DNA from 3 places in the Micromonospora sp. HB375 genome. Region 2 is predicted to be linked to each of the others. Evidence: riboswitches for the same ligand, from Rfam matches in the RefSeq annotation. Region 2 holds a riboswitch; each other region holds the start of a gene.

Evidence for each region. A riboswitch is a leader RNA that binds a small molecule or an ion and turns the genes downstream of it on or off. The one in region 2 is predicted to bind cyclic di-AMP.
Region 1: linked by a shared signal. The riboswitch ahead of J3R08_RS23705 (hypothetical protein) and the one ahead of J3R08_RS02105 (hypothetical protein) in region 2 are both predicted to bind cyclic di-AMP.
Region 3: linked by a shared signal. The riboswitch ahead of J3R08_RS11100 (C39 family peptidase) and the one ahead of J3R08_RS02105 (hypothetical protein) in region 2 are both predicted to bind cyclic di-AMP.

Annotation. Positions count from the first base shown of each region.
Region 1 covers NZ_JAGGJO010000001.1:5,400,900-5,411,168, forward strand. Annotated here, with positions in the region: gene J3R08_RS23690 (alpha/beta fold hydrolase) at 1-849, shown strand, start outside; gene J3R08_RS23695 (AAA family ATPase) at 974-3,091, shown strand; gene J3R08_RS23700 (cation diffusion facilitator family transporter) at 3,186-4,100, shown strand; cyclic di-AMP (ydaO/yuaA leader) riboswitch at 4,244-4,375, shown strand; gene J3R08_RS23705 (hypothetical protein) at 4,380-5,459, shown strand; gene J3R08_RS23710 (SRPBCC family protein) at 5,456-5,992, opposite strand; gene J3R08_RS23715 (STAS domain-containing protein) at 6,034-6,393, opposite strand; gene J3R08_RS23720 (hypothetical protein) at 6,815-7,219, shown strand; gene J3R08_RS23725 (BON domain-containing protein) at 7,390-8,064, shown strand; gene J3R08_RS23730 (redoxin domain-containing protein) at 8,124-8,621, shown strand; gene J3R08_RS23735 (DsbA family protein) at 8,618-9,169, shown strand; gene J3R08_RS23740 (LuxR C-terminal-related transcriptional regulator) at 9,171-10,269, opposite strand, start outside.
Region 2 covers NZ_JAGGJO010000001.1:411,905-422,173, forward strand. Annotated here, with positions in the region: gene J3R08_RS02095 (MarR family winged helix-turn-helix transcriptional regulator) at 1-106, opposite strand, end outside; gene J3R08_RS02100 (carbonic anhydrase) at 266-925, shown strand; gene J3R08_RS02105 (hypothetical protein) at 987-2,012, opposite strand; cyclic di-AMP (ydaO/yuaA leader) riboswitch at 2,016-2,147, opposite strand; gene J3R08_RS02110 (YibE/F family protein) at 2,302-3,585, opposite strand; gene J3R08_RS02115 (SHOCT domain-containing protein) at 3,750-3,959, opposite strand; gene J3R08_RS02120 (metal-sensitive transcriptional regulator) at 4,085-4,384, opposite strand; gene J3R08_RS02125 (heavy-metal-associated domain-containing protein) at 4,465-4,671, shown strand; gene J3R08_RS02130 (hypothetical protein) at 4,707-5,663, shown strand; gene J3R08_RS02135 (cation-translocating P-type ATPase) at 5,681-7,933, shown strand; gene J3R08_RS02140 (CsbD family protein) at 8,001-8,174, shown strand; gene J3R08_RS02145 (RNA polymerase sigma factor) at 8,239-9,489, opposite strand; gene J3R08_RS02150 (YciI family protein) at 9,486-9,848, opposite strand; gene J3R08_RS02155 (DUF2786 domain-containing protein) at 9,948-10,269, opposite strand, start outside.
Region 3 covers NZ_JAGGJO010000001.1:2,373,021-2,383,289, reverse strand. Annotated here, with positions in the region: gene J3R08_RS11115 (bifunctional cytidylyltransferase/SDR family oxidoreductase) at 1-52, shown strand, start outside; gene J3R08_RS11110 (CDP-glycerol glycerophosphotransferase family protein) at 72-1,748, shown strand; gene J3R08_RS11105 (alpha/beta fold hydrolase) at 1,757-2,503, opposite strand; gene J3R08_RS11100 (C39 family peptidase) at 2,749-3,582, opposite strand; cyclic di-AMP (ydaO/yuaA leader) riboswitch at 3,789-3,929, opposite strand; gene J3R08_RS11095 (hypothetical protein) at 4,230-4,994, opposite strand; gene J3R08_RS11090 (hypothetical protein) at 5,134-5,466, opposite strand; gene J3R08_RS11085 (acyltransferase) at 5,547-6,755, opposite strand; gene J3R08_RS11080 (polysaccharide pyruvyl transferase family protein) at 6,904-8,229, shown strand; gene J3R08_RS11075 (alpha-ketoglutarate-dependent dioxygenase AlkB) at 8,296-8,907, shown strand; gene J3R08_RS11070 (uracil-xanthine permease family protein) at 9,003-10,269, shown strand, end outside.

The DNA.
Region 1 (10,269 bases), 5.0 Mb from region 2:
GACGCCGAGGTCACCGTGCTGATGCTGCACGGCTGGACGCTCGACGGCCGCAGCTGGCACCGGCAGGTCGCCGAGCTGCGGGAACGGTTCGGCGACCGGGTCCGCCTGGTCACCTACGACGCGCGCGGCCACGGCCGGTCGAGCTGCCTGGCGCTGCGCGACGCCACGCTCGCCCAGCTCGGCGACGACCTCGCCACCGTGGTCGACGAGATCGCCCCGTCCGGGCCGATCGTGCTGGTCGGGCACTCGATGGGCGGAATGACGGTGATGGAGTACGCCCACCGCCACGCCGACCGGTTCGCGGCGCGTACCGCCGGGCTGGTCTTCGTCTCGACCACTGCCGAGGGGCACACGCACACCGTCTACGGCCTGTCCCCCCGCATCACGAGGTTGATCCGGCTCGCCGAGACCACCGGCGCCGGGGTGCTGGCCCGGTGCGGCGGCTGGCGGCCACCGCACGCGCTGCTGCGCGCGCTGCGCCCGAGCATCCGCTGGATGCTGTTCGGCGACCGCTGCGACCCGGCGGACATCCGGCTGGTCACCTCGGCGGTGGCCCGGGCCACGCTGCGCTCGATCGGCGGGTTCCGCGCCTCGATCGGGGCGCAGCACCGGCTGGAGACGCTCGCCGCGCTGGGCGGGCTGCCGGCCGCCGCGCTGGTCGGGGACCGGGACCGGCTCACCCCGCCGCCGTGCGCCGAGTCGATCGCGGCGGCGCTGCCCACCACGGAGCTGACCGTCTGCCCGGGCGCCGGTCACATGCTGATGATGGAGCGCCCGGACCAGGTGAACGACGCCGTGGCCGGGGTGCTGGACCGGGTGCTGACCGGCCGTCCGGCGGCCCGCCTCTGAGCGTCTCCCGCTCCGGAACGGCACTGACGTACGCCACGCGGACGGCATGCCCCGGCGCTGCGGTTGCCGAGGGCCCGTACCCTCATTCAGCCCGTCGTGCCGTCCGACCACAGGAGCATCCGCGTTGACCGACCAGACCACGCTGGACCGGGAGATCGCCGCCGAGCAGCGCCACCTCGACCGGGTGTACGCCCGGCTGGCCGAACTGCGCCGGTCGGCGGCCGACGCCGAGCGGGAGGGCTACCGGCTGGCCCGGGTCGGCAACTTCGGCGCGCTGGTCGAGCGGGACGCGATGGTCTTCCACGCCGCCCAGCGCCGGCACGTGCTGGACGCCGAGCACGAGGGGCTGGTGTTCGGGCGGCTGGACCTGCGTACCGGGCAGGTGCTGCACGTCGGCCGCCTGGGCGTGCGGGGCGTGGACGCGGAGACGCTGGTGGTGGACTGGCGGGCGCCCGCCGCCGCCGCGTTCTACCAGGCCACGCCCGCCGAGCCGCGCGGCGTGGTACGCCGGCGCACGATCCAGTCGGCCTCGGAGAAGGTCACCCGGATCGAGGACGACCTGCTGGACCCGGAGGCCGCGCCGCCGGACATGGCGGTGGTCGGTGACGGGGCGCTGCTGGCCACGTTGTCCCGGGCCACCGGCCGGGGCATGCGCGACATCGTCGCCACCATCCAGCGCGAGCAGGACGAGGCGATCCGCTCCCCCGGCAACGGCGTCACGATCGTCTCCGGCGGCCCGGGGACCGGCAAGACGGCGGTGGCGCTGCACCGGGCCGCGTACCTGCTCTACTCCGACCGGGCCCGGTACGCCGGCGGCGGCATCCTGGTGGTCGGCCCGTCCGGCGTGTTCGTCGAGTACATCGCCTCGGTGCTGCCCTCACTGGGCGAGGAGACCGCCACGCTGCACTCGCTCGGCTCGCTCTTCCCCGGCCTGTCCGCGTCGCGGACCGACCCGCCGGACGTGGCGGCGGTGAAGGGCTCGCTGCGGATGCGCCGGGTGCTGGAACGCGCGGTCCGCGACGCGGTGCCGGACTACCCCGCCGAACTGCGCCTGCTGTACCGGGGTGAGCTGCTGCGCCTGGAGCGCCCCGCGCTGGACGCGATCCGGGACCGGACGCTGGCCCGGGGCGCGCGCCGCAACGAGGTACGCCGGGCGGCGTTCGACGCGGTGCTCGCCGCGCTCTACGCGCAGGCCCGCACGCTGCGGGTGGGACGGCTGCCGGAGCAGCCCGCGTTCGAGGACGAGATCATCGAGCGGCCGGAGTTCCGCGAGTTCCTCAAGGCGTGGTGGCCCCGGCTGCACCCCCGGCACGTGCTGGACTGGCTGGCCCGCCCGGACCGGCTGCGCCGCTACGCCGGGGGGATCCTCTCCTCGGCCGAGATCCGGTTGCTCGGGCAGGCGTACCGCACGCTCGCGACCGACGGGCTGACGGTGGCGGACATCGCGCTGCTGGACGAGCTGGACGCGCTGCTGGGCAAGCCGGTGCAGCGGGCCCGGCCCAAGCGCGACCCGTACCAGCTCGCCGGTGGCGTGCGCGAGCTGAGCACGTACGCCGATCGGCAGCGCGCCGCCCGCGCGGCGGCGCGGGAGCGTCCGGCCGACTACCGCGACTACGCGCACGTGGTGGTGGACGAGTCGCAGGACGTCTCGCCGATGCAGTGGCGGATGATCGGCCGGCGCGGGCGGCTGGCGTCCTGGACGGTGGTCGGTGACCCGGCGCAGACGGCCTGGACCGGCGACCCGCAGGAGCTGGACCGGGCCCGGGACCAGGCGCTGGGCCGGCGCAAGCGGCACCGCTACGAGCTGACCACCAACTACCGCAACTCGGCGGAGATCTTCGCGGTGGCGGCGGCGGAGATCCGCCGGCTCTACCCGGATCTGCCGCTGCCCGACGCGGTCCGGTCCACCGGCGTTCCGCCGGTCGAGCGCACGGTGCCCGCCGCCGAGCTGCCGGCGGCCACCGTCGAGGCGGCCGAGGCGCTGCTCGGCCAGGTGGAGGGCACCGTCGGCGTGATCACGCCGGTGCCGCGCCGGGACGAGGTGGCCGGCTGGCTGGGCGCGCTCGGCGCGGGCCGGCTCCAGGTGGTGACCAGCCTCCAGGCCAAGGGCATGGAGTACGACGGCGTGGTGCTGGTGGCGCCGAGCGAGATCCGGGCCGATCCCGGCTCGGGCGTGCGCACGCTCTACGTGGCGCTGTCCCGGGCGACCCAGCGCCTCACCACGCTCGACCCGGTGGGGTGAGGGGCCACGCCCGCGCCACCCACAGTTCACTTGCATACATAGCGATGTGAGCATACATTGGGCCCGGCCGGTACGCGGCAGGGAGGGTGTTGGCGTGGGCGCAGGTCATGACCACAGCAGCGCGGTGGCCAACGCGGCACACCGCCACGCAGGCCGGCTCTGGGCCGCGTTCGCGCTGCTCGCCGTCCTGATGGTGGTCGAGGCGGTGGCCGCCTTCACCACCGGCTCGCTCGCCCTGCTCTCCGACGCCGGGCACATGTTCACCGACGTGCTCGGCATCGGCATGGCCCTCGCGGCGATCACCGCCACCCGGCGCGCCGGCACCGACCCGCAGCGCACGTTCGGCCTCTACCGGCTGGAGGTGCTCGCCGCCCTCGCCAACGCCGTGCTGCTCGGCGCCGTCGCGGTCTACGTCCTGATCGAGGCGGTACGCCGCTTCGGCGAGCCGCCGGAGGTGCTGGCCGGCCCGATGCTCGTGGTGGCGGTGCTCGGCCTGCTCGCCAACATCGTCGCCTTCGCGCTGCTGCGCGCCGGGGCGAAGGAGAGCATCAACCTGCGCGGCGCGTACCTGGAGGTGCTCGGCGACCTGCTCGGCTCGCTCGGCGTGATCGCCGCGGCGCTGGTCATCGCGGTGACCGACTGGTGGTGGGCGGACCCACTGGTCGCCGTCGGGATCGGCCTGTTCATCCTGCCGCGCACCTGGCGGCTCGGCCGGGCCGCGGTGCGCATCCTGGTGCAGGCGGCGCCGGAGCACCTCCAGGTGACCGCCGTGCACGACCGGCTGGCCGCGGTCCCCGGCGTGGCCGAGGTGCACGACCTGCACGTCTGGACGCTCACCTCGGGCATGGAGGTGGCCTCGGCGCACCTGACCACCGACCCGGGCGTGGACCCGGCCGGGGTGCTGGCCGCCGCGCGGACGGCGCTGCACGAGGACTTCTCCATCGATCACGCCACGTTGCAGGTCGAACCCGGAGCGTCAGCCGGAGTGTGCGGAAAGACCGAGTGGTGATTAGGGCAGACTTAAATCACCGTGACTGCTATACACTTATGTCGGTTTTGCCCCACCATGCGGCACTGCGCAACGGAGCCACGCCCGGGCCGCGCCGGTAGGCTCGGTCGCGGCCGCAGCCACCGGCGTCACCGGCGCAGGTGGGGTGGCCGTCGCCTAATCGCCCGAAGGGGCGAGCCGGGGAACCACGTACGTGGGGTGCATCCGCGTCAGCGGTAGGGATCTTCCGTCCCGAACCCGTCAGCTAACCCGGTCGGCGGTTGACGGAAGGACATGTGAATGCCCCCAGTGGCACCTGTACGACGGACGGCCGCCCGGTTGGCGGCCCTGCTCGTCGCGACGCTGACTGTCGGCGTCGCGACCGTTCCGGCCTCCCCCGCCTCGGCGGCGCCCCGGACCGCCCTGCTCGCCGCCGCGCCCGGCGACGACGAGGGCGGCACGCCGGAGCTGCGCGCCCAACTCGACGCGGCCAGCAAGGGCTGGCTGGAGGCGAAGGCCGCGCTGAACCGGTCGGTGGACCGCCAGAAGCAGCTCAACGACCAGCTCGCGAAGGTCGGCGCCGAGCTGGCCGTACGTGACGCCAAGGTCGGTGAGATCGCCGGGGTGGCGTACCGCGCGGGCCGCCTCGGCACCGCCGCGGCGCTGCTCGACAGCAGCAGCCCGGCGGGCTTCATGGACCGGGCCGCCACGCTGGAACAGGTCGCCGCGCACGAGGACCGCACGGTGCGCGAGCTGATCACCACCCGGGACGAGGCCACCCGCACCCGGGCCGCGCTCGACACCGAGATCCGCGAGCAACGCAAGCAGGTCGAGGTGATGGGCAAGCGCAAGGAGCAGGCCGAGCGCGCGCTCGAAGTGGCCAACGAACGTTCCGCCCGCAACAACAGCAGCGGCGGCGGCGGCAGCGTCCAGGGCACCTCAAGCAAGAACGCGAAGCCTGCGCCACGCAACTCGGACGGCTCGTGGCCGTCGGAGTCGTGCAGCGTCAACGACCCGACCCCGGCCAACGGCTGCATCACCCCGCGGACGCTGCACGCGCTGCAGCAGGCCAAGGCGGCCGGTTTCACCAGGTACGTCTCGTGCCACCGGCCCAGCGGCTCGGGTGAGCACCCGAAGGGGCGGGCCTGCGACTTCGCCGCCCAGAAGAACGGCTTCGGCGGCGTGGCCAGCGGCGGTGACCGGACGTACGGCAACAACCTGGCCGCGTACTTCGTGCGAAACGCCGACCCGCTCGCCGTGCTCTACGTGATCTGGTTCAAGCAGATCTGGCTGCCGAGCAGCGGGTGGAAGTCGTACAGCGGCGGCAACGGCGACCCGTCCAGCGACCACACCAACCACGTGCACCTGTCGGTGTACTAGCGCGCTCCCGGGGGGCCGGCCGGATCGGGCCGGCCCTCCAGCGTCGCGCCGAGACGGGCCGCCAGGCTCAGGTGAGCCGCCCGGGCCTGGCGGAACGCGTACCCGAACAGCGGCGCCGGCGCGGTGAGCGTGATCTCCACGTCGATGCGCACGGTGCCGTCGGGCTCGTCGCGTAGCCGGGTGTGGTTGCGCACCGTCGTCGCCGGCTGCTGCCGGGCGACAGTGACCACCTCGTCCTCGCTCGCGACCAGCACGTCCGCCTGGTACGTGACCGGGAAGTGCAGCGGGCCCAGTTGCAGCCGGTCGGTGATCGCGTAGCTGGCCAGCGCGCCCGGCCGGGCCGGCAGCTGCCGGACCCGGACGATCAGCGGATGCAGCTCGCCCTGGCGACTCAGGTCACCCAGCAGTGCCACCGCGTCGGCCCGGCTGCACCGGGCCTGCACGGTGTAGCTGAAGCTGTCGCTGCTCTGCAAGCGGGCCCCCTCGCCGTCGTACGTCGCGACGATCGTCCCGTACCGACGCCGGGCTGGCAACGGGTAGAAGGTCCCCTGGCCGCAGGGGGTGCGAACGGCGCTCAGGCGCCGGGCAGCACCTCGGGGGTGTCGTCGGCGAACCACGGCTCGGGAGCGCCGAAGAGGCCGAGCAGGCCGGTCACCCAGAGCTGCCGGTGCACGAACCGGCTCGGCTCGGTGACCACGAGCTTGACGCCGCTGACCTCGCAGGTCTGGAAGCCGGCCACCATGGCGCTGATGCCGACCGAGTCGATGAACGTGACGAGCCGCATGTTCAGCTCGATGCGCGAGGGACGGCCCTTCGCGAGCACCTCGGCGATCGCTTCCCGCACCTCGTACGCGGTGTCGACGTCGATCTCCCCACGGGGCGCGATCTGGACGACACCACCCGGCCGCACCGACTTCACGATCGACAGGCTCACGCGAGCACCTCCACTCGCCCTTGACGGGCGCCTCATCAGTACGCGGGCCGCGACCGAGAGTATTCCTCCAACGGCCCGGTCGCCACCCCCCGGGATGAGCAATTCGCGAACTGGGCACACCTGGGCGCTCCCAATCCGGACCTCCGGGTTCCAGTTTCCCCTTCGACGCGGGCCGCGGCCAGCCGTACGGCCGGTCGGACCCGTCGATCCGCCGACCAGGGTAGCGGGCGCGCGCACGTCCCGTCGGCACCGGTCCCGGCGCGTTCGGGTGGTTCGTCCCGTTCGCTGCTCACGAGCCGGGCACCACCGCGAGGGTTTGCCGCGTGCGCCGGTGGGGCACTGCCCCGAGACAGTGAACGCGCCGGATGGACACCGGAGTCCGAAGTGGCCGCCGGCCTTCGGCACCCGAGGAGGTAGAACGATGTTCGGATCCAACCTGCTGGACCGCCGGGGCAAGGCCGAGCGGGTCGCCGACCAGGCGTGGCAGCACCTGCTCTCCGCGGCCGGCTCCGCCGGTGACAGCGTGCGCGACGCCACCCGCAGCGCCCGCCGCAACTCCTCCGGCTTCGCCGACGACGCCACCGACCTGGTCGGCTCCGCCGCCGAGGAGGCGCGCCGGCGGGCCACGCTCGCCTTCGACGCGCTGGCCGGACGCCGGCCCGCCCTGCCCTGGACGCTGCTGATCGCGGCGGCGCTCGCGGGCGCGGCGATCGGCTGGGCCGCCGGCACCGCCGCGCGCGCCGCGGGCAGCCGCGACCGCGCCGCGGACGAGATCGAGTTCGTGGACGTGGACCGCCCGAACTCCCCGGCCGGCCTGGACGGCTGAACCCCACCCGACCGGCACGGTGGCCGCTCCCGGCACTCCCGGGGGCGGCCACCGTGCCGCGTGGTGCTCTCCCCCACCCGGACCGGGTGAGGGCCGGTCACCCGGGACACGCGCAGGATCGCGGGTGCGGGACCGCGTGCCCGCGCCGCCATCGACGGAGGGAGAGCCGGATGGCCACCGACACGATCACGCGCACCGACCGGGACATCCAGTCCGCGGTGCTCGACGAACTGACCTGGGAGCCCCGGGTCGGCCCGGACGAGATCGGCGTAACCGTCACCGAGGGCGTGGTGACGCTGACCGGCCGGGTGGACAGCTACGCCAAGAAGTGGGCTGCCGAGCGGGCCGCGCACCGGGCCGCCCGGGTCCGCGCGGTCGCCAACGACCTCGCCGTCCAGATCGCCACCGCGGCCGGCCGGGAGGACCCGGAGATCGCCGTCGCGGCCGTACGGGCGCTGGAATGGGACGCGTTCGTGCCGGTCGAGACGCTGCAGGTGACGGTCTCCGACGGCTGGGTCACGCTGCACGGCGACGTCGAGTGGGAGTACCAGCGGCGGGCCGCCGAACGGTCGGTCGCCCGGCTCACCGGCGTACGCGGGGTGAGCAACGGGATCGCCGTGCGCCCGGCGGTCCGCGCCGACGGCCACGACCTGGCCGAACGGATCGTGGACGCGCTCGCGCGCAACGCCGCCACCGAGGCCGAGAGCGTCGACGTCCGGGTGCACGGCGACACCGTCGTGCTGGGCGGGCAGGTCCACTCGCCCGGCGAGCGCGCGGAGATCGAGCGGGTGGTGTGGAACGCCCCCGGCATCCGGGAGGTGCACAACCACCTGGTCGTGCGCTGAGCCGAACCACCCCGCCCGGGTGAGCCCGCCTCACCCGGGCGCCCGCCATGGTGGGAGGCATGAGTGATCCGAACGGGCTGATCACACCCGGGCGGGCCGCCCCCGGGTTCACGCTGCCGGCGGCGCCGGACGGGCGACAGGTGGGTCCCGGGCAGTTCCGGGGCCGTCCGGTGGTGCTGGCCTTCTATCCCGCCGACTGGTCACCGGTCTGCGGCGAGCAGATGGCCCTCTACCAGGCGGCCCTGCCCGAACTGGAGCGGTACGACGCGGTGCTGCTGGGCATCTCGGTGGACAGCGTCGACTCGCACCGGGCGTTCGCCGAGAGCCAGGGCATCCGGTTCCCGCTGCTCGCCGACTTCGAGCCCAAGGGCGAGGTGTCGCGCCGGTACGGCGCGTACGCGCCGCGTGGGCAGTCCGACCGGGCGCTCGTGGTGATCGACCCGGACGGCCGGGTGGCCTGGAGCCACCTGTCGCCGCCCGAGGTGAACCCGGGCGTGGACGGCATCCTCGACGCGCTGGAGCGGCTGGACGCGGAACGGCGGGTGAGCGCCCGATGACCACGCCACTTCAGGTCACCACCGCGCGGCTGCGGACCCCGGTGACCGAACACGACCACGTCCGCGGGCCGGCGGACGCGCCGGTCACGATCGTCGAGTACGGCGACTTCCAGTGCCGGTTCTGCGGCGCCGCGTACCCGAACCTGACCGAGGTGCTGCGCCAGCGGGCCGACGTGGTGCGGCTGGCGTACCGGCACTTCCCGATCGCCAACATCCACCCGTACGCGGAGAGCGCGGCGGAGACCGCCGAGGCGGCCGCCGCCCGGGGCCGGTTCTGGGAGATGTACGACTGGCTCTTCCAGCACCAGGACCAGCTCGACCCGGTGCACCTGTCGCTCGGCGTCGAGCAGATCGGACTGTCGCCGGACGAGATCGCCGCGGAGGTCGGCCGCCAGGAGTACGCCGACCGGGTGCGGCAGGACTTCGTCGGCGGCATCCGCAGCGGCGTCAACGGCACCCCGACGCTGTTCGTCAACGGCGTCCGCCACGACGGCGGCTACGACCTGGCCGAACTGCTGACAGCGGTGGACGCCGCCGCCGACGCCTGAGTCAGATCAACCGCAACTCGCGCGCCCGCCGGACGGCGTCCCGCCGGCGGGTCGCGTCGAGCTTGCGGTAGATGTTGCGCACGTGCGTCTTGACGGTGTTCACCGACAGCGACAGCTCGGCGGCGATCTCCACGTTGGACAGGATGCTCTGCAGGTACCGCAGGATGGTCAGCTCCCGCTCGGTGAGCGGCTCGTCCAGCCCGCGCGCCGCGCCGTCCGCCGGCCCGGTGACCGGCTGCGCGTCCGCGCCCCGGACCAGTTCGCTCACCGTGGCCCAGTACGCGGTTCCGGAGTCCAGGTGCGCGGCCAGCAGGTCCCGTACCCCCGGGTCGGTCCGGGTGAAGACGCGCCGGTAGCCGTCCGGCTCGGCGAGCGCCAGCACCTCCTCCAGCGCCCGCCCGGCCCGCCGGGCGTCCCCGGACCCCCCGGCCAGCACCGCGTCGAGCAGCCCGGCGCCCAGCCGCACCGGCAGCGGCCAGTCCGCCGCGCCGGGCCCGGCCCAGTCGGGCAGCGTCCGCTCGGCCGCGCGGGCGTCACCGGCGCGCAGCAGCAACCGGGCGGACGCCAGCGCCGGCGCCGGCCCGTCACCAGTGGCGTCGAGCAGCGCCCGGGCGCCGTCGGCGTCACCGGCCGCCGCGCGTACCTGCGCCTCCTCGGCGGCCAGCCACCCGCCCAGCTCCGCGCCGGGCGCGACCGCCCGCGCGCCGGCGAGTGTGCGCAGCGCGCCCGCCGGGTCGTCGCCGTCGGCCAGCAGCCCGGCCCGGCAGAGCGCGGCCAGCGCCGCTCCCCCCGGCTCCGCGGTGGCCGGACCGGCCAGCGCCAGGTGGGCCACGGCCTCCGCGGGCCGGTCCCGGTGCCAGGCCACGAGCGCCAGCGCCAGGTACGCGTAGCCGCAGTCCGCCCGCGCCGACCAGCCCTGGCAGGCCGGCATCGCCAGCGCCTCCCCGGCGAGTTCCTCGGCCGCCCGCAACGCGCCCCGGGCCGCCTCCAGCGCCGCCGACCGGCTGACGCAGAGCAGCTCGGTCCGCGGCCGCCCGGCCCGGCGCGCCGCCTCCCGCGCCTCGGCGAACCGGGTACGGGCTGCCGGCAGTTCCCCCTCG
Region 2 (10,269 bases):
CCGTGGGGTTGCGCGCGATCGCCAGCAGCACATGTCCGTGATTGGTGAGGAAGGTCCAGTTGCGGCGGCTCCCGTCCTCACCTGGTGTCGTCGCCATGGTGGCCATGCTATGGCCATCGACGCTGCCGACCCGAATCGGACGCGGGCCGGCACGGGAAAGTATGAAATGCGTATCACGAATCTTGACGTGCCCCTGACGCCGTGTGACCGTGAAGTCGCGAGGCCGTCCGGCCTGGTCGTTCCGCAGGTAGACGAGGTGAGGCAGATGACGCCGAGAAGCCCGGAGCAGGCGCTCGCCGAGCTGCGTGCCGGCAACCACCGGTTCGTCACCGGTGTGCCGCAGCATCCGAATCAGGACGCCGGGCACCGGGCGGCGGTGGCCGACGGCCAGCACCCCTTCGCGGTGATCGTCGGCTGCTCCGACTCGCGGCTCGCCGCGGAGATCATCTTCGATCGAGGTCTCGGTGACCTCTTCGTGGTGCGTACCGCCGGGCACACCGCCGGGCCCGAGGTGCTCGGCAGCGTCGAGTACGCGGTCACCGTGCTGGGCACGCCGCTCGTGGTGGTGCTCGGGCACGACTCCTGCGGCGCGGTCCAGGCCGCCCGGGAGGGGGTCCGGACCGGCGCCGCTCCGGCCGGGCACCTGGGAGCGGTGGTGGACGCGGTCTCGCCCAGCCTGCTGCGCGCCGCCCGGCAGGGCATCGACGACCTCGACGGCATCATCGACGTCCACATCGCGCAGACCGTGGAGACGCTGCTGGCCCGGTCCTCCGTGCTGGCCGAGCGGGTCGCGGCGGGCCGGTGCACGGTGGCGGGGATGTCGTACCGGCTCTCCGGCGGCGAGGTGCGGACAGTGGCGCAGGTCCCGGCGTCACTGCCCGCTCCCTCGTCGCCGGCGGACGCGGACGCGGCGCTGGCCGGCTGACCGGAGCGCCGGACGACGAAGGGGCCGCCCACGGGGGCGGCCCCTTCTTGCTGCGTCCAGGTCAGAGCATCGACATGTGGACGTGGTCGGTGTGGTTCGACGGCCCGCTGTACGACCTCCAGCCGGTGGCCGGGAACCAGATCTGCCGGTTCCAGATCACGTAGTAGATGCCCAGCCGGTCGGCGTTGCGGATGAGGAAGGCGGCCACGTCGTTGCCGTACTTGCGGGTGTCGTTGTTGTGCCAGGGTGAGAAGCCGCTGTTCTGCAGCGACCAGTCGCACGCCTTGCCCTTGGGGTGCTCCCACGGCCCGCCCGGCCGGTAACAGCCCACGAAGCGCGTGTAGCCGGCGCGCCGGACCTCCTTGTAGGCGTGCAGCGTCCGCGGCGTGATGCAGCCCGAGGTGGTCGGGTCGTTCTCGCTGCACGACTCGGCCTTCCAGCCGCCGTCGGCGGTGCGGCCGGGGCCGATCTTGGCGACCGGTGAGGTGGCGTCGACCAGGCCGCCGGTGAAGCCGAGGCCGCCGACGAGCTTGAGGGCGCGTTCGGCCTGCACCTTCTCGCGCTCCATCGCGTTCTTCTGCTTCTCCTGCTCGCGCACCTCGGCGTCGAGCGCGATCTTGGCCGTCTCGGCGCGGTTCTTGACCGCGTTGATGGCGGCCAGGCGCTGCGCGTTGAGGAGGTTCAGCTCGTCCAGGGCGTTGACGCGGCGGACGAACGAGTCGGGCGAGTTGCTCTCCAGCAGCATCGCCATCGCGCCCATCCGGCCGGTCCGGTAGGACTGGGCGGCGAGCTGGTTGACCTGCGGGCTGAGCGCCTCGAGTTCGGCCTGTGCCGCCTGTACCTCGGCGGCCAGCCGCCGCTGGCGGTCCTGCGACTTGGCCAGCTTCGCCTTCGCCTGGAGGAAGTTCCGGTTGGCGCTGTCGATCGCCTCGGTGATGAGCGGTGGTTCGCCGTCCTCCTCGTGCCCGGACGGCTTCGGGGCCGCCGCGGCGGGGGCCGCCGTCGCCGAGTTCGGCCCGGCCAGCACTGCCAGCGAGGCCAGCACGGCCACCAGGGGTGTCAGCCAGCGGCGCAGGGGTGGCGTCACAGTGTTCCCTTCCGTCGGCCGCCGACCGGGTTAGCTGACGGGTTCGGGACGGAAGTGGCCCCTACCGCTCGCGCGGATTCACCCCATGTACCTGGTTCCCCGGCTCGCCCGCAGGCGATTGGGCGGCGGCACCGCTGGCGCCGGTGCGCGCCTTCGGCGGTGACCGGCAGCGAGGTTACCCGACAGCACTCCTGCGGATCTACGTCCGGAAGCCGACCAATAGCGAGATTTCGCCGTGGCGCACCGTGACCAGCGTCGCGTTTGAAATCGATGGTCACCGTGCGGAGTGTCACCATGTCGCCTCCGTACTCTTTCCGCCGCCGAGCGCCTCCAGCGCGTCGTCGCGTCCGGCCGGCGGACGGGGCGGCGGGGGCACGGGCGACGCCGGCTCCGGACCGGGCGCGCGCCGTCCGGCGGTGGTCACGATCGCGGCCAGTGCGGTCGTCAGCGGTACGGCGGCGATCAGGCCGAGCGTGGCCACCGCGCTGCGGACGATCTCCTGGGCGAGGAACTCGCTGGTGAGGATCTGGCTCACCGGGCGGGAGTCGGCGACCAGCAGGAGCAGCAGTGGCAGCGACGCGCCCGCGTACGCCAGCACGATGGTGTTGACGGTGGACGCGATGTGGGCCCGGCCGACGCGGGTCGCCGCCCGGTAGAGCTGCCGCCGGGACAGCCCCGGGTTGGCGTGCGCGAGTTCGGTGACGGTGGCCGCCTGGGTGACGGTGACGTCGTCCAGCACGCCCAGCGAGCCGATGATGATGCCCGCCAGCAGCAGCCCGTGCAGGTCCACGTCGCCCTGGAACATGGACAGCGTGGTGGCGTCCTCGCTGCCGAAGCCGGTCAGATGGGTGGCGGACGTGGCGAGCAGGCCGAGCACGCCGGTGATCACCAGGCTGCCGAGCGTGCCGAGCACCGCCACCGACGTCTGCGCGGTGATCCCGTGCGTCAGGTAGAGCACCACGAACATGATCAACGCGGCGCCCACGATCGCCACCAGCAGCGGCGGCTGGCCGCCACCGATGCCGGGCAGCACGAAGCCGAGCAGGATGGCGAAGCTGGCCGCCAGGCCGCCGAGCGCGGCGAGCCCGCGCCAGCGGCCGAACGCCACGATCGCGGCGGCGAAGAGCACAAGCAGCCAGATCAGCGGTGTGCCGCGCTGGTGCTCGGCGATGTTGTAGGACTTCACCGAAGGATCGGCCGGGTCGATCAGCTCGACCAGGACGATCTTGTCGCCGACCTCGACCCGGGGCGCGCCCGGTCCGGCCGGGAGCGGCGTCTCGACCTGCCGTCCCGCGTCCGGGCCCTGCTCGGCGGCGACGGTCGCGGTGCCGCAGGGGCCGCCCGCGCCCTCCGGGGCCTCCGGCGTCGGCGGGCAGGGTTCGGTGACCACCCGGGTCACGGTGCCGTGGTAGCGGGGGACGTCCGCGCCGCCGACCGGCTCCCGGTCCTGCCGGGGCCAGAGCACCAGCGCGGCGATCACGGTGAGCGCGAACAGCGGCACCACCACGGCGACGAGCAGCCGCCGTACGCCCGGTGGCGTGGGCGGTGCGGGGCGGGTGTGGTCGGCACCCAAGGCGTCTCTCCCAACGGTCGCGGCGACGCCTGGTCCGCCGGACCGGTCTGGTCACCGGGCCGGCGCGGACGTGTCGACCACGTCCGGGTCGTCGCCCCGACATGGTAGGCAGCCCGGCTGGGTGCTCCCGGACACCGTGACCGGTGACGCGCGCCCCGCGCGGGTCAGGCCAGTCCGGCCCGGCGTCGCCGGTACTCGTCCTCGTCGATCTCGCCGCGGGCGTACCGCTCGTCGAGGATGCGCCGGGCCGCAGTCGGCCCGGACCGCTGCGGGCCGGTCCACCGCACGGCCAGCCAGAGGAGCCCTGCCAGAACCGCCAGCACCGCCAGGGACCAGATCCACATCCAGCCCATCATCGGGCTCTGCCACATCATCGGGCCGCCCTCCGTCCGTCACCGCGGGTCCGCCGGGGCCGGCCTGCCCGCCACTTCGACGGTACGGCCGCACGGGCGCGTCGGCGCGGGTCGATGTGCCCTGCTCGGAGGGGCGGAGGTCCCGTTCAACCGCGCTTCATCAGGCGGCCGACGGCGGCCATCATCTCGGTCGCCATCTCGTCGGCCCGGCCCTCGGCGGCGCCCTCGTGCATGCAGTGCCGCGCGTGCCCGTCGAGCAGGCCGAGGCCGACCTTGTCCAGCGCCGCCTGGATGGCCGAGATCTGGGTCAGCACGTCGATGCAGTAACGGTCGTCCTCGACCATCTTCTCGATGCCACGGACCTGACCCTCGATCCGGCGGAGCCGGGCGAGGAGCTGGTCCTTGCTGGCGGTGTAGCCCCGGGTCGGGCTGGACGGAGCGGTCATGAGAACGAGGATAGCGTACCCCTCGGGGGTATGCTAACGTTCCGGCTGTACCCCCAGGGGGTATGAGATCGGAGGGCGACATGGAGAGCACCTACCAGGTGAGCGGCATGACCTGCGGCCACTGCGTCAACTCGGTGAGCACCGAGCTGAGCGCGCTTCCGGGCGTCACCGGCGTCCAGGTCGACCTGGCCACCGGCCGGGTCACCGTCACCAGTCAGAACCCGCTGGACACGGACGCCGTCCGCGCGGCGGTCGACGAGGCCGGCTACGACCTCGTCGGTGCGTGACGGGTCCAGGGGACCCGCAGAACCGAGGAGAAACCATGAACACGGCGACGAAGCTCAGCGGCTTCGCGCTCGGCCTCGTGGCGGTCTTCGGCGCGGCGTACGGGATCGGCAACCTGGCCGATCCCGTCGCCCCGGCCGCCGAGACCCGCCACGACGACAGCGGCAGCGACCACGGGACCGGCGACACCGGTCACGGTGACGAGAACGGCGCCGACGCGCACCTGCCCGGCGGGCTGCTCGTCTCCGAAGGCGGCTACACGCTCCAGCCCGCCACCGCGCCGGCCGGGCAGTTCGCCTTCCGGATCACCGGCCCGGACGGCACGCCGGTCACCCGCTTCGAGGTGGCCCACGACAAGCGCATGCACCTGATCGTCGCGCGCCGGGACCTGTCCGGCTTCCGGCACGTCCACCCGGAGATGGCCGGCGACGGCACCTGGCGGGTCGCCTCCCCGCTCGACGGCCCCGGGGTGTGGCGGGCGTTCGCCGACTTCACGCCCGAAGGCGGCGAGCCGCTGACCCTCGGCCTGGACGTCACGGTCCCCGGCGAGCTGGCCGCCCGGCCGCTGCCGGCGCCGGTGACCAGCACCACCGTCGACGGCTACACAGTCACGCTGACCGGCACGCCGGAGCCGGGCCGGACCAGCCGGCTCACGCTCTCCGTCAGCCGCGACGGGAGACCGGTCACCGACCTTCAGCCCTACCTCGGCGCGTACGGGCACCTGGTGGCGCTGCGGCAGGGCGACCTGGCGTACCTGCACGTGCACCCGGAGGGCACACCCGGCGACGGGCGCACACCGGCCGGTCCGGCGATCACGTTCGCCGCCGAGGTGCCCTCGGTCGGGGCGTACCGTCTCTACCTGGACTTCCGGCACGGCGACGCGGTGCACACCGCCGAATTCACCGTGCTGGCCGGCGACCGGACCGCGCCGGTATCCACCACCGCACCGACCCCGGACGCCGGACACGGCACGCCGGGGCACGGGCACAGTTGAGCGCCGGAGGTGCCGCGATGACTGCCACGGGAAAGACGCTGCCCACCGCGCCGAACCTGATCGAACTGGCGATCGGCGGGATGACCTGTGCGTCCTGTGCCGCCCGGATCGAGAAGAAGCTCAACCGGATGGACGGCGTCGAGGCGACAGTGAACTACGCCACCGAGAAGGCCACCGTCCGGTACGCCGACGACATCGCGCCGGCCGACCTGATCGCCACCGTCGAGAAGACCGGCTACACCGCCGTGGTGCCGCCCCCGCCCGAGCAGGCGGCCGCAGCGGCCGGGGAGCCGGCGGACGAGCTGCGCGTCGCGCGTACCCGGCTCTGGGTCTCCGCCGTGCTCACGCTGCCGGTGATCGTGCTCGCCATGGTCCCGGCCTGGCAGTTCGACTACTGGCAGTGGGCCTCGCTCACGCTGGCCGCCCCCGTGGTGGTCTGGGGCGGGCTGCCGTTCCACCGCGCCGCGCTGGTCAACCTGCGGCACGGCGCGGCGACCATGGACACGCTCGTCTCGCTGGGCACGCTCGCCGCGTTCGGCTGGTCGCTCTGGGCGCTGTTCCTCGGCGACGCCGGCATGCCCGGGATGAAGCACCCGTTCAGCCTCGACATCACCCGGGGCGACGGCGCCGGCAACATCTACCTGGAGGCCGCCGCCGGGGTGACGGTGTTCATCCTGGCCGGGCGGTACTTCGAGGCCCGCTCCAAGCGCACCGCCGGGGCGGCGCTGCGCGCCCTGCTCGAACTCGGGGCCAAGGACGTCGCGGTGCTGCGCGGCGGCCAGGAGGTCCGGGTCCCGGTCGACCGGCTCGCGGTCGGCGACCGGTTCGTGGTCCGGCCCGGCGAGAAGATCGCCACCGACGGCGTGGTCGAGGAGGGCACCTCGGCCGTCGACGCCAGCATGCTCACCGGCGAGTCGGTGCCGGTCGAGGTGGGGACGGGCGACACCGTGACCGGCGCGACCGTGAACGCCGGTGGCCGGCTGGTCGTCCGGGCCACCCGGGTCGGCGGCGACACCCAGCTCGCCCAGATGGCACGGCTCGTGGAGCAGGCGCAGACCGGCAAGGCGGCCGTGCAGCGGCTCGCCGACCGGATCTCCGGCGTCTTCGTGCCGATCGTGATCGCGCTGGCCGCCGGCACGCTCGGCTGGTGGCTCGGCACCGGCTCCGGTGCGACCGCCGCGTTCACCGCCGCGGTGGCCGTGCTGATCATCGCCTGCCCGTGCGCGCTCGGCCTGGCCACGCCGACCGCGCTGCTCGTCGGCACCGGACGCGGCGCGCAGCTCGGGGTGCTGATCAAGGGGCCGGAGATGTTGGAGTCCACCCGCCGGGTCGACACCGTGGTGCTGGACAAGACCGGCACCGTCACCACCGGCCGGATGGCGCTGGCCGAGGTGCTGCCCGCCGACGGCGAGGACGCCGACGAACTGCTCCGGGTGGCCGGCGCGCTGGAGGCCGCCTCCGAGCACCCGATCGCGCGGGCCGTCGCCGAGGCCGCGGCCGAAGCCGGACCGCTGCCGCCGGTCGGCGGGTTCGCCAACGCCGAAGGGCTGGGCGTGACCGGCACCGTGGACGGCCGGACCGTGGTGGTCGGCCGGGCACGGCTGCTGCGCGAGCGGGGTCTCGACGTACCCGAGGAGATCGCGCGGGCCGCGACCGGCGCGGAGGCCGCCGGCCGGACGGCGATCCTGGCCGGCTGGGACGGGCGGGCCCGGGGCGTGCTCGCGGTGGCCGACGCGGTGAAGCCGACCAGCCGGACGGCCGTCGCGCGGCTGCGCGAACTGGGGCTCACCCCGGTGCTGCTCACCGGCGACAACGCCACGGTGGCGAAGGCGGTGGCCGCCGAGGTCGGCATCGACGAGGTGATCGCGGAGGTGCTGCCCGCCGAGAAGGTCGCGGTGATCGAGCGGCTGCAGGGCGAGGGCCGGGTGGTCGCGATGGTCGGCGACGGGGTCAACGACGCCGCCGCGCTGGCCCGGGCCGACCTCGGGCTGGCCATGGGCACCGGCACCGACGCGGCCATCGAGGCCGCCGACCTGACGCTGGTCCGGGGTGACCTGACCGCCGCCGCGGACGCCATCCGGCTCTCCCGGCGCACGCTGGCGATCATCAAGGGAAACCTGTTCTGGGCGTTCGCCTACAACGTCGCGGCGTTGCCGCTGGCGGCCGCCGGGCTGCTCAACCCGATGCTCGCCGGGGCGGCGATGGCCTTCTCGTCGGTCTTCGTGGTGGGCAACAGCCTGCGGCTGCGGCGCTTCCGCCCGATCGGGTGAGGGGATTGGGCGGGCGGTCGACGGGGTAACCAGTTGTCGTCAGGCAATCGCATCAGTGGAGGTCATCATGGGTCTCGACGACAAGATCGACAACACGTCGCAGGACGTCTCCGGCAAGGTCAAGGAGGGCGTCGGCCGCGCCACGGACAACGAGCGCCTGGAGGCCGAGGGCCGCAACGACCAGGCCGGCGCCAAGCTCAAGCAGGCCGCCGAGAAGATCAAGGACGCCTTCAAGAGCTGACGTACGCGACGCACACCCACCGGGTCGGCCCACGGGCCGGCCCGGCGTGCTGTCCGGGCGCGGATCAGCGCGGCCCGTCACCGGCCAGGCGGGCGGCGCGGGCCTGCAGGTACCGCCGTTCCGGCAGGCTCGTGGTGGCCCGGGCGGCGGCCAGGTACGCGGCCCGCGCGTCCGCCCGGTCCCCGGCCAGGTCGAGCAGATGCGCGCGGACAGCGGTGAGCCGGTGGTGGCCGGCGGTCCGGCCGTCGGCGTCGAGCGGCTCCAGCAGCGCGAGCCCGGCGCGCGGGCCGTCCACCATGGCCACCGCGACCGCCTGGTTCAGCGTGACCATCGGGTTCGGCGCGAGGTGGGCCAGCACCCGGTAGAGCGAGACGATCTGCGGCCAGTCGGTGGTCCCGGCGGTGGGCGCCTCCGCGTGCACCGCCGCGATGGCCGCCTGCACCTGGTACGGGCCCGGCGACGACCAGGTCAGCGCCTCGGTCACCAGCGCCACCCCCTCCTCGATCGCAGCCCGGTCCCATCGGCTGCGGTCCTGCTCGGCCAGCGGCACCAGCTCGCCGTCCGGCCCGGTACGCGCCGCCCGGTGCGCGTCGGTGAGCAGCATCAGCGCCAGCAGCCCGGCCACCTCGCCGTCGTCCGGGAGCAGCCGGCGCAGCTCCCGGGCCAGCCGGATCGCCTCGGCGGTCAGCTCCGCCCGGTGCAGCGCCTCGCCGCTCGACGCCGCGTACCCCTCGTTGAAGACCAGGTAGAGCACGCGCAGCACCGCGCCCAGCCGCTCGTCCCGGTCGGCCGGCGAGGGCAGCGTGAAACGCGCGCCGGCCGCCTCGATCCGCTGCTTCGCGCGCCGGATCCGCTGGCTCATGGTCGCCTCCGGCACCAGGTACGCGCGGGCGATCTCGGCGGTGCTCAGCCCGCCCACCGCACGCAGCGTGAGCGCCACCTGCGCGCTGACCGGCAGCGCCGGATGACAGCAGAGGAACAGCAGCTTCAGCGTGTCGTCCCCGCCGGGCGGCTCCTCGTCGGCGGGCGGCGCGACAGTCGCGTACGCGGGCTGCCGGACCGCCACCGCGACCTCGCGTGCCCGGCGGGCGTGCTCACCGCGCCACTCGTCGGTGAGCCGGCGGGTGGCGACGGTGACCAGCCACGCTCGGGGATGGTCCGGCAGGCCCTGCTCCGGCCACTGGACGGCGGCAGCCAGCAGCGCCTCCTGGACCGCGTCCTCGCAGGCGTAGAACTGGCCGTGCCGGCGCACGAGCACGCCGAGGACCTGCGGCGCGAGCGTGCGCAGCAGGTCCTCGACCGCAGGTGAGGTCACATCTCCGTCCCGGCCTGCTCCATCACCGCGCGCACCTCCAGCACGCCGAAACCGTGCCGCACGTCCGGCCAGCGTGCGGCGATCTCGGCAGCCCGCTCCGGGGTCTCGCAGTCGACGGTCAGGTAACCCGCGAACTGCTCCTTGCTCTCCACGAACGGCCCGTCGGTGATCTCGGTGCCGCCACCGGCGGCCGGACGGGCCGTACGGGCCTGCGACGGGTGCGCCAGCGCCTCACCGCCGACCAGCTCACCGGACTCGGACAGCTCCTTCATGATCTCGTCGACCTCGCCGAAGATCGCGTTGCGTTCCGCCTCGGACAGCTCCTCCACGAAGCCGGGCCGGTTCCAGATCAGCAGCATGTACTTCACCGTGCACTCCTCGGGTTCGGGCCACCGTCGGTGGCGCCTCGCAGACGGGTCGGAGCCGGTCCGCCCGAACCGACATCATCGGCCAGGAAGTCAGCGAGAACCGCGCACCGGGCGGCGTGCCGGGCGGCCCGGATCGAGCGAGGCGCGGTCGGCGGCGCTGGTGCCGGAGACCCAGCCCTGTTCGTCGCGCACCTGGAGCCGGTGCCGCGTGGTGCCGGGAAAGAGCTGGTCGACCCGCTCCCGGACGGCGTCCGAGCGGGCCGCGAGCACCGGCAGCAGCCGGTCGTCGTCGCTCTGTCCGGCCGCCGCCGCGCTGGCCTCCCGCAGCCGGTCGCCGATCCGCAGCGCGAACGCGTTGAGGAACGACTCGTCGTAGCCCTTGGTGCGCCGCCCGCCTGCCTGTCCGCGCTCG
Region 3 (10,269 bases), 2.0 Mb from region 2:
CGTACCGGCGCAGCCCGGCGCCGACCGGTCCGAGCTGTCCACCGGCGCCTGAGACCGACGGGACGTGCCAGATGCGTGGTGACCTGGTCCGCAAGTTGCTCGCCCGAGTACTGACCACCGGGCTGGCGGTGCTGGCCTTCCTGGTCGTGGCGCTCACCGGCGCCACCGGCTGGGGCCTGGCCCTGGCCGTCGCGGCGCTCGCCGCCACCGCCTGGGAACGCCGGGTCCGGCCGTCCGCCGACGGTCTCGCCGAGACGGTGCTCGTCGCCGCCGGCATCCTCGTCGGCTACGCCCGGCGCCTCGACGACGGCTTCGACCCGGCCCTCGCGGCCACCGCGCTGGTCCTGCTCGGCCTGGTGCTGCTGGTCGGCCCGCTGCGGCAGGCCGGCGCGCTGGAGATCCGGGCGGCGAACCTTCCGGTACGCACGTGGACGCCGCTGGTCGCCGCCCGGCTCGGTGACGCGCTGCTGGTGCTGCTCGCCGTGGTGGCGCTCGCCGCCGCGCTGGCGCTGCCCGCCTTCACGGCGCTCGCCGCCGCGCTGCTCGTCGGCGCCGGCTGCGGGGCGGTCGCGCTCGACCTCGCCCGGCGCCGGTTCCGGCCGCCCGCCGGCGGGGGCCCGGTCGGCCGCGCGCTGCGCCGCCACCAGCCCGAGTTCGTGCTGCACTTCTCCGCGCCGCCCGGCTCCGAGTACCAGGTCACCATGTGGCTGCCGTACCTGGAACGGATCGGCCGCCCGTTCATGGTGGTGCTGCGCGAGCCGGAGCTCCTGCCGGCCGTCGCCGCCGCCACCCGCGCCCCGGTGGTCCTCTGCCCCACCCTGAAGGCGCTCGACGAGGCGCTGGTGCCCAGCCTGCGCGTCGCCTTCTACGTCAACCACGGCGCGAAGAACGCCCACCTGATCCGGTTCAACCAGCTCACCCACGTGCAGCTGCACCACGGCGACAGCGACAAGGCCCCGAGCGCCAACCCGGTCTCGGCCATCTTCGACAAGATCTTCGTGGCCGGGCAGGCCGCGATCGACAGGTACGCCCGCGCCGGCGTGGAGATCCCCGCCGACAAGTTCGTCGTGGTCGGCCGGCCCCAGGTCGAGGCCATCGAGGTACGCCGGGAGCCGGTCGCCGCGTCGGCGCACCCGACGGTCCTCTACACCCCAACGTGGACCGGGCACCACGCCGACGCCAACTACTGCTCGCTGCCGGTGGCCGAGACGCTGATCCGCCGGCTGATCGACCGCGGGGCGGCGGTGATCCTGCGCGCCCACCCGTACACCGACAAGAACCCGGCCTCGGCCCGCCAGCTCGCCCGGCTCACCGAGCTGCTCGCCGCCGACCGGGCCAAGACCGGCCGCCCGCACCTGTTCGGCGCCGCCGCGGCCCGCGAGCTGACGCTCACCGAGTGCGTCAACCGCGCCGACGCGCTGGTCTCCGACGTCTCCGGCGTCATCTCCGACTGGCTCTACTCCGGCAAGCCGTACGCGGTCACCGACACCGGCGCCGACGGCGAGCACTTCGTCGAGCGGTTCCCGCTCGCGGCGTCCGGCTACGTGCTGCGGCGCGACATGTCCAACGTGGACCAGGTGATCACCGACCTGCTCGACGCCGACCCGAAGGCCGCGCAGCGCTGGGCGGCGCGCACCCGCTACCTGGGCGACTTCCCCGCCGACGCCTACGCCGAGGCGTTCCTCGCCGCCGCCCGCCGAGAGCTGGAGGCCGACTGGGCGGTCCCGGCGCAGCGCGCCGTCGTGTAGGCCCCGCTCTACAGGTACGCGTCGAGCAGGGCGAGCACGGCGGCCGGGTCCTCGACGTGCGCGTTGTGGCCCAGGCCGGGCAGGGTGGCCACCGGCACGCCCAGCTCCTTGAGCTGCGCGTCGCTCACCATCGGGTCCTGCTCGCCGCGGGCCAGCAGCACCGGCACGCCGGTCGCGGCCAGCTGGGCGGGCAGCCGAGGCTCGCCGACCGCGAACGCGGCCGGGTCCATCGCCAGCCGCCAGCGGCCGTCGACCCGCCGCAGCCCCGCCTCCACCACCGGGTGGTCCGGGGCGAACAGCCCGGCCAGCCCCGAGACGCGCAGGTAGCGGCGGGCCGCCTCGTCCCGGGTGGCGAACCAGGTGACCGGCCGGGCGGCCAGCTCGCTCGCCTTCGCCAGCTCGGCCGGGGACCAGACCGCCTTGATGCCGAGCCCCACCACCGCGTCCACCGGAAGAGCCCGCTGCCGGGCCGCGAGCGCCAGCGCCACCACCCCGCCGAGCGAGTGCCCGAGCAGCACCAGCCGGTCGTGCGGGCCCAGCCGGAGCGGACCGAGCCCGTCCGCGACGCGCTGGGCCAGGGCGTCGAACGAGTAGCCGTCGAGCGGCGGCGACCAGCCGTGGCCGGCCAGGTCGGGGGCGAGCCAGCGCCCGGGCCAGCGGCGCTCCAGCAGTGGCGCCCAGGGCAGCCACACCTCGCCGGTGGCGCCCATGCCGTGCAGGAGAATCAGGTGCCGGTTCCCCGTCGCATCGCCCATTGGCGCAGTCTGCCACCGCCCGCCCCGGACACGCGAGACCGAACCCGCCCCGCCCAAACCGCCCGCCCTCGCCCTCGCCGCCGATCTTGGAGTTGTGGTGCCTCCCATAGCGGGGCGAGCCGGGCATACCAGGCGCCACAAGTCCAAGATCGGCGCGCCGAGAGGGCGGCGGGCGAGGGGCGGGCGGGGACGGGGAAGGCCGGCGCCCCGGGACGGGGTGCCGGCCTTCGCAGGGTGCGGGGCGGTCAGGCGGAGTAGCCGCGGCTGGCGATCCAGTGCGCCAGGTCGATCGTGGTGAGCCAGTACGACGGCAGCGACGGGTCGGCCGAGTCGGCGATCCGGACGGTCCGGCCGTCGTCCTTGTAGCCGATCACCGCGACGTAGTGGCCGCCGGGGAACGAGTGCCAGCCGCCGTTGGTGTCGGTGGCGGTGCCGGCGACGTTCGCGACGACCCCCCGGCCGTTGCTGATCGCCTCGACCACGTCGGCCTGGAGCCGGTCCATCTGGGCCGGGCTGGCCGAGCCGGGAATCATCCGGGTCCGGTACGGGTTGCCCTTGACCTGCTGGTTGAGCACGCGCGTGGTGTCCTCGGCCGAGTTGGTGCCCATCTCGGTGGTGCCGAGCGGGCCGGCGAGGGCGTCCTGGCTGCGCTCGATGCCGGTGGCGCTGAGCGCGTTGCGCACGGCGGCCGGGCCGCAGTAGTAGTAGTTGATCTGCGCCTGGTAGTCGTAGTCCAGCGTCTTGCTCGACGGCGGCTTCGGCGCGGCCTTGGTGACGTCCGGGTCCGCCGCGGCCTTCTTCGCCGACGGGGAGGCGCTGGGCGACTTGCTGGGCTCGGCGCTCGGCGACGCCGGCGGGACGCCGATACGCGCCTCGCTGCGGCTGGCGGGCTCGCCGAGCCGTGCGCCGAGTTCGGCGACCGAGGCGGTGTTCTCCTGCTGGACCGGGGCGTCCTCACCGGCGGCGAGGGCGGTGCCGGCGCCGGCGGCCAGCACGAGCGCCGCGGCCGATCCGGCGATGATCTGGTACGGGCGTTCGGTGGCGATCCGCCGCAGCTGACGCTTCAGGTGGTGCTTCACGAAATCCTCCACGGGGGGCGTGATCGGCACACGCCGGCCCGGCACGTGGCGGGGTTCACACGTGCTGGCAGGCCGGATGGGCCGGGGGAACGGGTACGCCCGCGATGCCGGGCGCCCAGGGGCGGTTTGCCGGTCGCGTCAGGCGAGCGCGGGTACCGCGGAGCCGTGGAGGCGGGGGGACGATCGAGGGGTGGGCACGAGGATGGGACTCCTTCCGTGGCCGCCGACCGGGTTAGCTGACGGATTCGGGCGGGAAGTACGCCCTACCGCGGCAGTGGCCGCGGATTCACCCCGATGGTGCTCATGGTTCCCCGGTTCGTGATGACACGATTAGGCGGGTCGGCGCGGCGTCGCCTTCTGCGATCGGGTACCGCACCGGACGCGCCGACACTACCGGCGGGTACTGCCCCTGCCAAGCGCTCCCACCTGCGTAAACATGATCCCCGGTAACGGATTTCGGAACAGCCGGTTACTCACTTCACTCAATGGGACAAGCGGTGGTGACGGCGCCCGGGAGGCGAAAAGGGGACAGACGGCGGGCGCGTGACCGGCAATGGCGCGGCTCATTGGCCTGTTCTGCGCTCCACGCCCGTTTCGGCGCCGGGGGTGAGCCGGCTCACCACATTCCGGGTAACAATTCGGTCGCCTCAGCCGACCCGGGCCGGACGCCAGCGGGCGTTGCGGACGGACGCGCCGACCGGCAGGGGGATCGTCGCCACGCCGCGGGACACCGGGGCGGGCCGCACCGCCAGGGTGGCCGCGTACGCCTCGGCGGCGAGCGTACGGGCGGCCTCGGCGGCCAGTTCGGCGTCCCGCCACGCCTGCCGCTCCCGCTCGGCGGCGCTCTCCCAGCCGGTCCGGCGCCGGTCCCGTACGGCCCGGGCCAGCACGATCTCCTGCTCGGCCGGGTGCCGGCGCGGGTCCCACCCGTTGCGGCGCGCCAGCACGTCGGCGAGTTGCCGGGCGGACAGGTCGCCGCGCCAGTGCGCCGTCATGGCGGCGTGGTGCAGCCAGCGCTCCCGGGCCGCGTACTCCGCCGGGGTGCGCGGGGTGCGCGGGGCGGCCAGCGCGGCGGCCCCGGCCAGGCGGCGGGCGGCGCTGTCCGCCTCGTCGTACGCGGTCCAGGCGCGTTCCGCCTCGTCCTGCGCGGCCAGCCACCGTTCCCGGCGGCGACGGGCCGTCTGGGCGGCCCCGGCGGCGGCCACCGCCACCTCCTCGGCGTACCGGACGAGGTCGTCGCGGCGCGCGGCGTCCTGGTCCACCGGATCGGCGGCTACCTCGGCGACGCCGTCGCGCTCGGGCCGGGCCACCAGCGCGGCGAGCAGGCCGAACGCGAGCAGCATCAGGAAGGACCAGATGGCGGCGGCCTCGGGGACCGCGGTGAGGAAGTGGTAGAGAGCGGTCTGCGACATGGTCGGCACCTCACGGGAAGAACCTGGCGGGAGACTCCGCACGGCCGGTCGGGGCGCGGCGCGGGGGCGCCGGGCCGGCGAAGGGCGGGTGCGGGATGACGTTCGGTGGGTGCGGTGACGGGCGCGGCCCGTGGGCGGATCAGCGGGCGGGCGGGGCCCGCAGGCCGACCGGCGCGGTGATCCGGCCGGCCGGGACCGGCTGCGGGTCGTTCGGGAGCGTGTCGGTGGCCCGTGCGGCGGGCGCGGGTGCGCCGTCGGGACGGGCCTGCCGCTCGGCGGCGCGGTCGGATTCCGGTCGCGGGGCGGTCGGCGTGCTCACGTACGCCGGGCCGGCTGGCGCGGCCGGGGCGGCGGCGGCCGGCAGCGTGGCCGCGCCGAACGAACAGGCGACGACCACGGCGAGACTGGCGAGCATCCGGGCGGTCCAGCGCGCCACCCACCACACGGGGCAGGTGAGCGCGATCGGAAGCACGGGTACAAATTACCGCCGAAGCCCCAGTGACGCACCGCCGCACGGCGTGTCGCGGACCGACCGGCCGTCGTGTGCGCGTGTCAGTCCGGGCGACGCCGCCCGGCGTACTCGATGTCCTCGGCCGGACCGGAGACGGACCGCGCGCCGCCGTCGGCGGCCGCGCCCTCGGCGGGCCCGCGTGGAGCCGGCACGGCCGGTGCGCGCGACGCCGCGCGGGCCCGGCGGGTCGGGCCGAGCAGGCGCATCATCGGCACCTCCACCCAGCGGTGCAGCGCGGCGGCCAGCGCGAGCGTGAGCACCAGGAAGCCGAGCACCGCCAGCGGCCCCCGCCAGCCGGGCAGGCCGGTCCCCCAGTCCCCGGTCAGCCGCAGCACGGTGACCATGACCAGCACGTGCACCAGGTAGAAGGCGAACGAGACCTCACCGAGCCAGATCATCGGCCGGGACCGCCAGGGGGTGGGCCGGCCGTGCACGTCGGCGTCCGCCGCCGCGGCGATGACCAGCAGGTACGCCACGGCGAGCAGCGCCGCCCAGAACTCGGCCGGGATCCACAGCGCGGCGACCACCCAGGTGGTGACGAACAGGCCGGTGGCGACCGCGAGGTTCGGTCCGCGCCAGCGGTGGCGGCGCATCAGCTCGGCGGCGGCCACCCCCATCCAGAACTCCAGCGACCGGGTCACCGGGAAGATCTGGGTGAACCACCACCGCTGCTCCTCCGGCACGAGCTGCTGGCCCGGCCACAGCGCCAGGATGAGCAGCGGCGCCGCGACCAGCACGGTCCGGAGCACCCCGGTACGGGCCCGGCGCAGCCACGGCACCACCAGCGGCAGGCACAGGTAGAACGCCAGCTCGCAGGAGAGCGACCAGCTCACGTTGTTGACGCTGTAGAAGTAGCCGTTCAGCGGGATCCACGCCTGGACCAGGAAGAAGTTGCCGATCGCCGCCCACGGCAGGACCGGGTCGGCGAACCAGGCCGCGACCGCCAGCGCCGCCACGAACGTCACCACGTGGTTCGGGTAGATCTTGGCGAGCCGGCGGCGCAGGAACGTCCACGCCCGCTCCCCGTCCCGGTACGACCAGACCAGGACGAACCCGCTGAGGATGAAGAAGAACTCGACGCCGGACAGGCCGAGGCTGAACGCCTTGTCCACCACCGCCTTCAGGTGCGGCTCGGCGACGATCCCCATGGTCCCGGCGTGGAAACCGAAGACCAGCAGCGCGGCGATCCACCGCAATCCGGTCAGCGACGGCAGGCGCGGGGCACGGGTGACAGTCGGCGCGCTGGTCATTCCGGGCACCCTACCCCGGAGTACCGGGACGTTCCCGGCGAGCCGACGGCCGCCGGGTCACCCAGGGACGGCGGATAGGATTTCCGTTCCTGCACGCGCGGGCGACGCCCGCCGGCACGCCGTGCCGTACGGAAGGTGAGCGAACCGGATGCACCAGCGGATCCTGCTCCGCGCCCGCAAGGGCCCGTTCGACGTCCTCACGCCGGAGGAGACGTTCGCCGGCAACTGGATCGGGGACAACAGCGGAAACCTGGTCTTCAGCCACGCCGCGCACAAGCTGCTGGCCACCTCCGCGGCGGAGATCACCGCGACCCGCACCCCGGCCGACCCGCGCCTCGCCGACGAGATCAACGAGCGGTACGACGTGTTCGTCGTACCGCTGGCGAACGCCTTCCGTCGCAGCTTCGTGCACCGCCTCGCCCCGCTGACCCGGCTGATCGAACGGCTGAAGATCCCGGTGGTGGTGCTCGGTGTCGGCGTGCAGACGAACGTCGACGGCGACCGCGAGTACCTGCGCCCGATCGACGAGCCGGTGCGCGCGTTCTGCAAGGCCGTGCTGGACCGGTCGCACAGCATCGGCGTACGCGGCGAGGTGACCGCGAGCTACCTGAACACGCTCGGCTTCTCCGATGTGGAGCAGATCGGCTGCCCGTCGATGTTCCTGCACGGCGACACGTTCCAGCTGGCGAAGAAGCAGCCGGAGCTGACCGCCGAGTCGAAGGTCGCGCTCACCATCTCGCCGTACGTCCGCTCGATGGCCTCGGTGGTCCGCCACCACCACGAGCGCTACCCGAACCTGTGCTACGTGCCCCAGGACCTGCGGACGCTCGGCACCCTGCTCTACGGCGACGCGCCCGAGCACCGCGGCCAGAGCAGCGACATCCCGCTGCACACCTCGCACCCACTGTTCGTCGAGGACAAGGTGCGCATGTTCGTCGACCCGTGGACCTGGATGGACCACCTCTCCGGGTACGACTTCGCGTTCGGCACCCGCATCCACGGCACCATCACCGCGCTCGTCGCCGGCACGCCCGGCTACCTGTTCGCGCACGATTCGCGCACGCTGGAACTGGCCCGCTACTTCGACATCCCGCACCGGATCATGCGCGACGTGCCGGCCGACGTGGACGCCGCCGACCTCTACGCCGAGGCCGACTACACCGCGCTCACCGAGGGCCACAAGGCCCGCTTCGAGACCATCACCGCGTTCCTGCGCAAGCACGACCTCGGCATCTCGTTCGACGACGACGACAGCGCCGCCCGCTTCGACCAGCGGGTCCGCGAGACGGTGTTCCCGCCGGCCGTCCGGCCCGCTGCCGCCACCCCGCCGGCCGAGCTGCTGACCCGCATCGAGCGGCTGCGCGACGAGAACGCCAAGCTCACCGGGACCATCGACGCGCTGCGCTCGCAGCAGCTCCGGGAGCGGATCAAGCAGGCCGTCCCGGGCAAGGTCCGCCGGATGCTGCGGCGCTGATCGTCGTACGCCTGTTCTAAGCAGGGTACGATCGGCGGCGTGCCCGACGTCGCGTACCAGCCTTCGATGCTCGACCTGGCCGAGCAGGGCCCGACCCTGGGCCCGCTCGCCGGGGCGGTGCGCCGCCACGAGCTGAGCCGGGGCGCCTGGGTCGACCACCTGCCCGGCTGGGTCCGGGGCTCCGACGCGGTGCTCGACACGCTGCGCCACGACGTGCCCTGGCGGGCCGAACGCCGCACCATGTACGACACCGCTGTCGACGTGCCCCGGCTGCTCTGCTGGTACGCCGCCGGCCGGCCGCTGCCGCACCCGGTGCTCACCGCGGCCCGCGACGCGCTCACCCGGCACTACGCGCCCGAGCTGGGCGAGCCGTTCGTCACCGCCGGCATGTGCCTCTACCGCGACGGGCGCGACAGCGTGGCCTGGCACGGCGACACGCTGGGCCGCTCCGCGCACACCGACACCATGGTGGCGATCGTCTCGTTCGGCTCCCCGCGCGCGCTGCTGCTCCGCCCTCGCGGCGGAGGCGGCGGCAGCCTGCGGTTCCCGCTCGGCCACGGCGACCTCGTGGTGATGGGCGGCTCCTGCCAGCGCACCTGGGAACACGCGGTACCGAAGACCACCCGCCCGGTCGGCCCCCGCGTCAGCGTCCAGTTCCGTCCCACCGGCGTCGCCTGAGCCCGGGCCGGGCCCACATCGCCGCTGGGCACGTGCTAGAAACAACTCCCAGGGTCGATCACGCCCCCGTCACCCGATGACGCGAAGGGCGACCGATGACCCAGTCCCCCACCTCCCGCTGGTCCCCGTGGACGCTGCACGGCGACGGCCGCCAGGTACGCCCCGGCGACGTGGTCGCGCCCGACGAACGGCTCTCCTGGCCGCGCACCGTCGGCGTGGGCGTGCAGCACGTGGTCGCCATGTTCGGCGCCACCTTCACCGTCCCGCTGATCACCGGCTTCCCGCCCGCCACCACGCTGCTCTTCTCCGGGCTCGGCACACTGCTGTTCCTGCTGATCACCGGCAACCGGCTGCCCTCGTACCTCGGCTCGTCGTTCGCGTTCATCGCGCCGGTGCTCGCCGCGAAGACCGACGGCGGCATCGGCGCGGCCCTCGGCGGCATCGTCGTCGCGGGCGTCGCGCTCGCGCTCGTCGGCGTGGTGGTGCAGGTGGCCGGCTCCCGCTGGATCGACGCGCTGATGCCGCCCGTGGTCACCGGCGCGATCGTCATGCTGATCGGCCTCAACCTCGCGCCGGTGGCCTGGGACGGCGGCGGCGCCGGCACCGGCGTGAAGGCGCAGCCGCTGATCGCCGTGGTCACGCTCGTCGCGATCCTGCTCACCACTGTGCTGTTCCGGGGCTTCGTGGCGCGGCTGTCGATCCTCGTCGGCGTGGTGGTCGGCTGGGTGCTCGCCGCGCTGACCGGCAACCTCGACCAGCAGGCCGTACGCGGGCTGCGGCAGGCCGCCTGGGTCGGCTTCCCCGAGTTCCACACGCCGAGCTTCGACGCGCGCGCCGTCGTGCTGGTCATCCCGGTGATCCTGGTGCTGATCGCGGAGAACGCCGGGCACGTCAAGGCGGTCGCCGCGATGACCGGCCGCAACCTCGACCGCGACATGGGCCGGGCGCTGCTCGGTGACGGCGTCGCCACGGTGCTGGCCGGCTCCGGGGGCGGTTCCGGCACCACCACGTACGCGGAGAACATCGGCGTGATGGCGGCGACCCGCGTCTACTCCACCGCCGCGTACTGGATCGCCGGCGGCACGGCGATCCTGCTCGGCCTGTGCCCGAAGTTCGGCGCGCTGATCCTCACCGTCCCGGCCGGCGTGCTCGGCGGCGCCACCACCGCGCTGTACGGCCTGATCGCCATCCTGGGCGCCCGGATCTGGATCGAGAGCCGGGTCGACTTCCACGACCCGATCAACCTGTTCACCGCGGCGGTGGCGGTGATCATCGGCGCCGCCAACTACACGCTGACCGCCGGTGACCTGTCGTTCAACGGCATCGCGCTGGGCACGGCGGCCGCCCTGATCATCTACCACG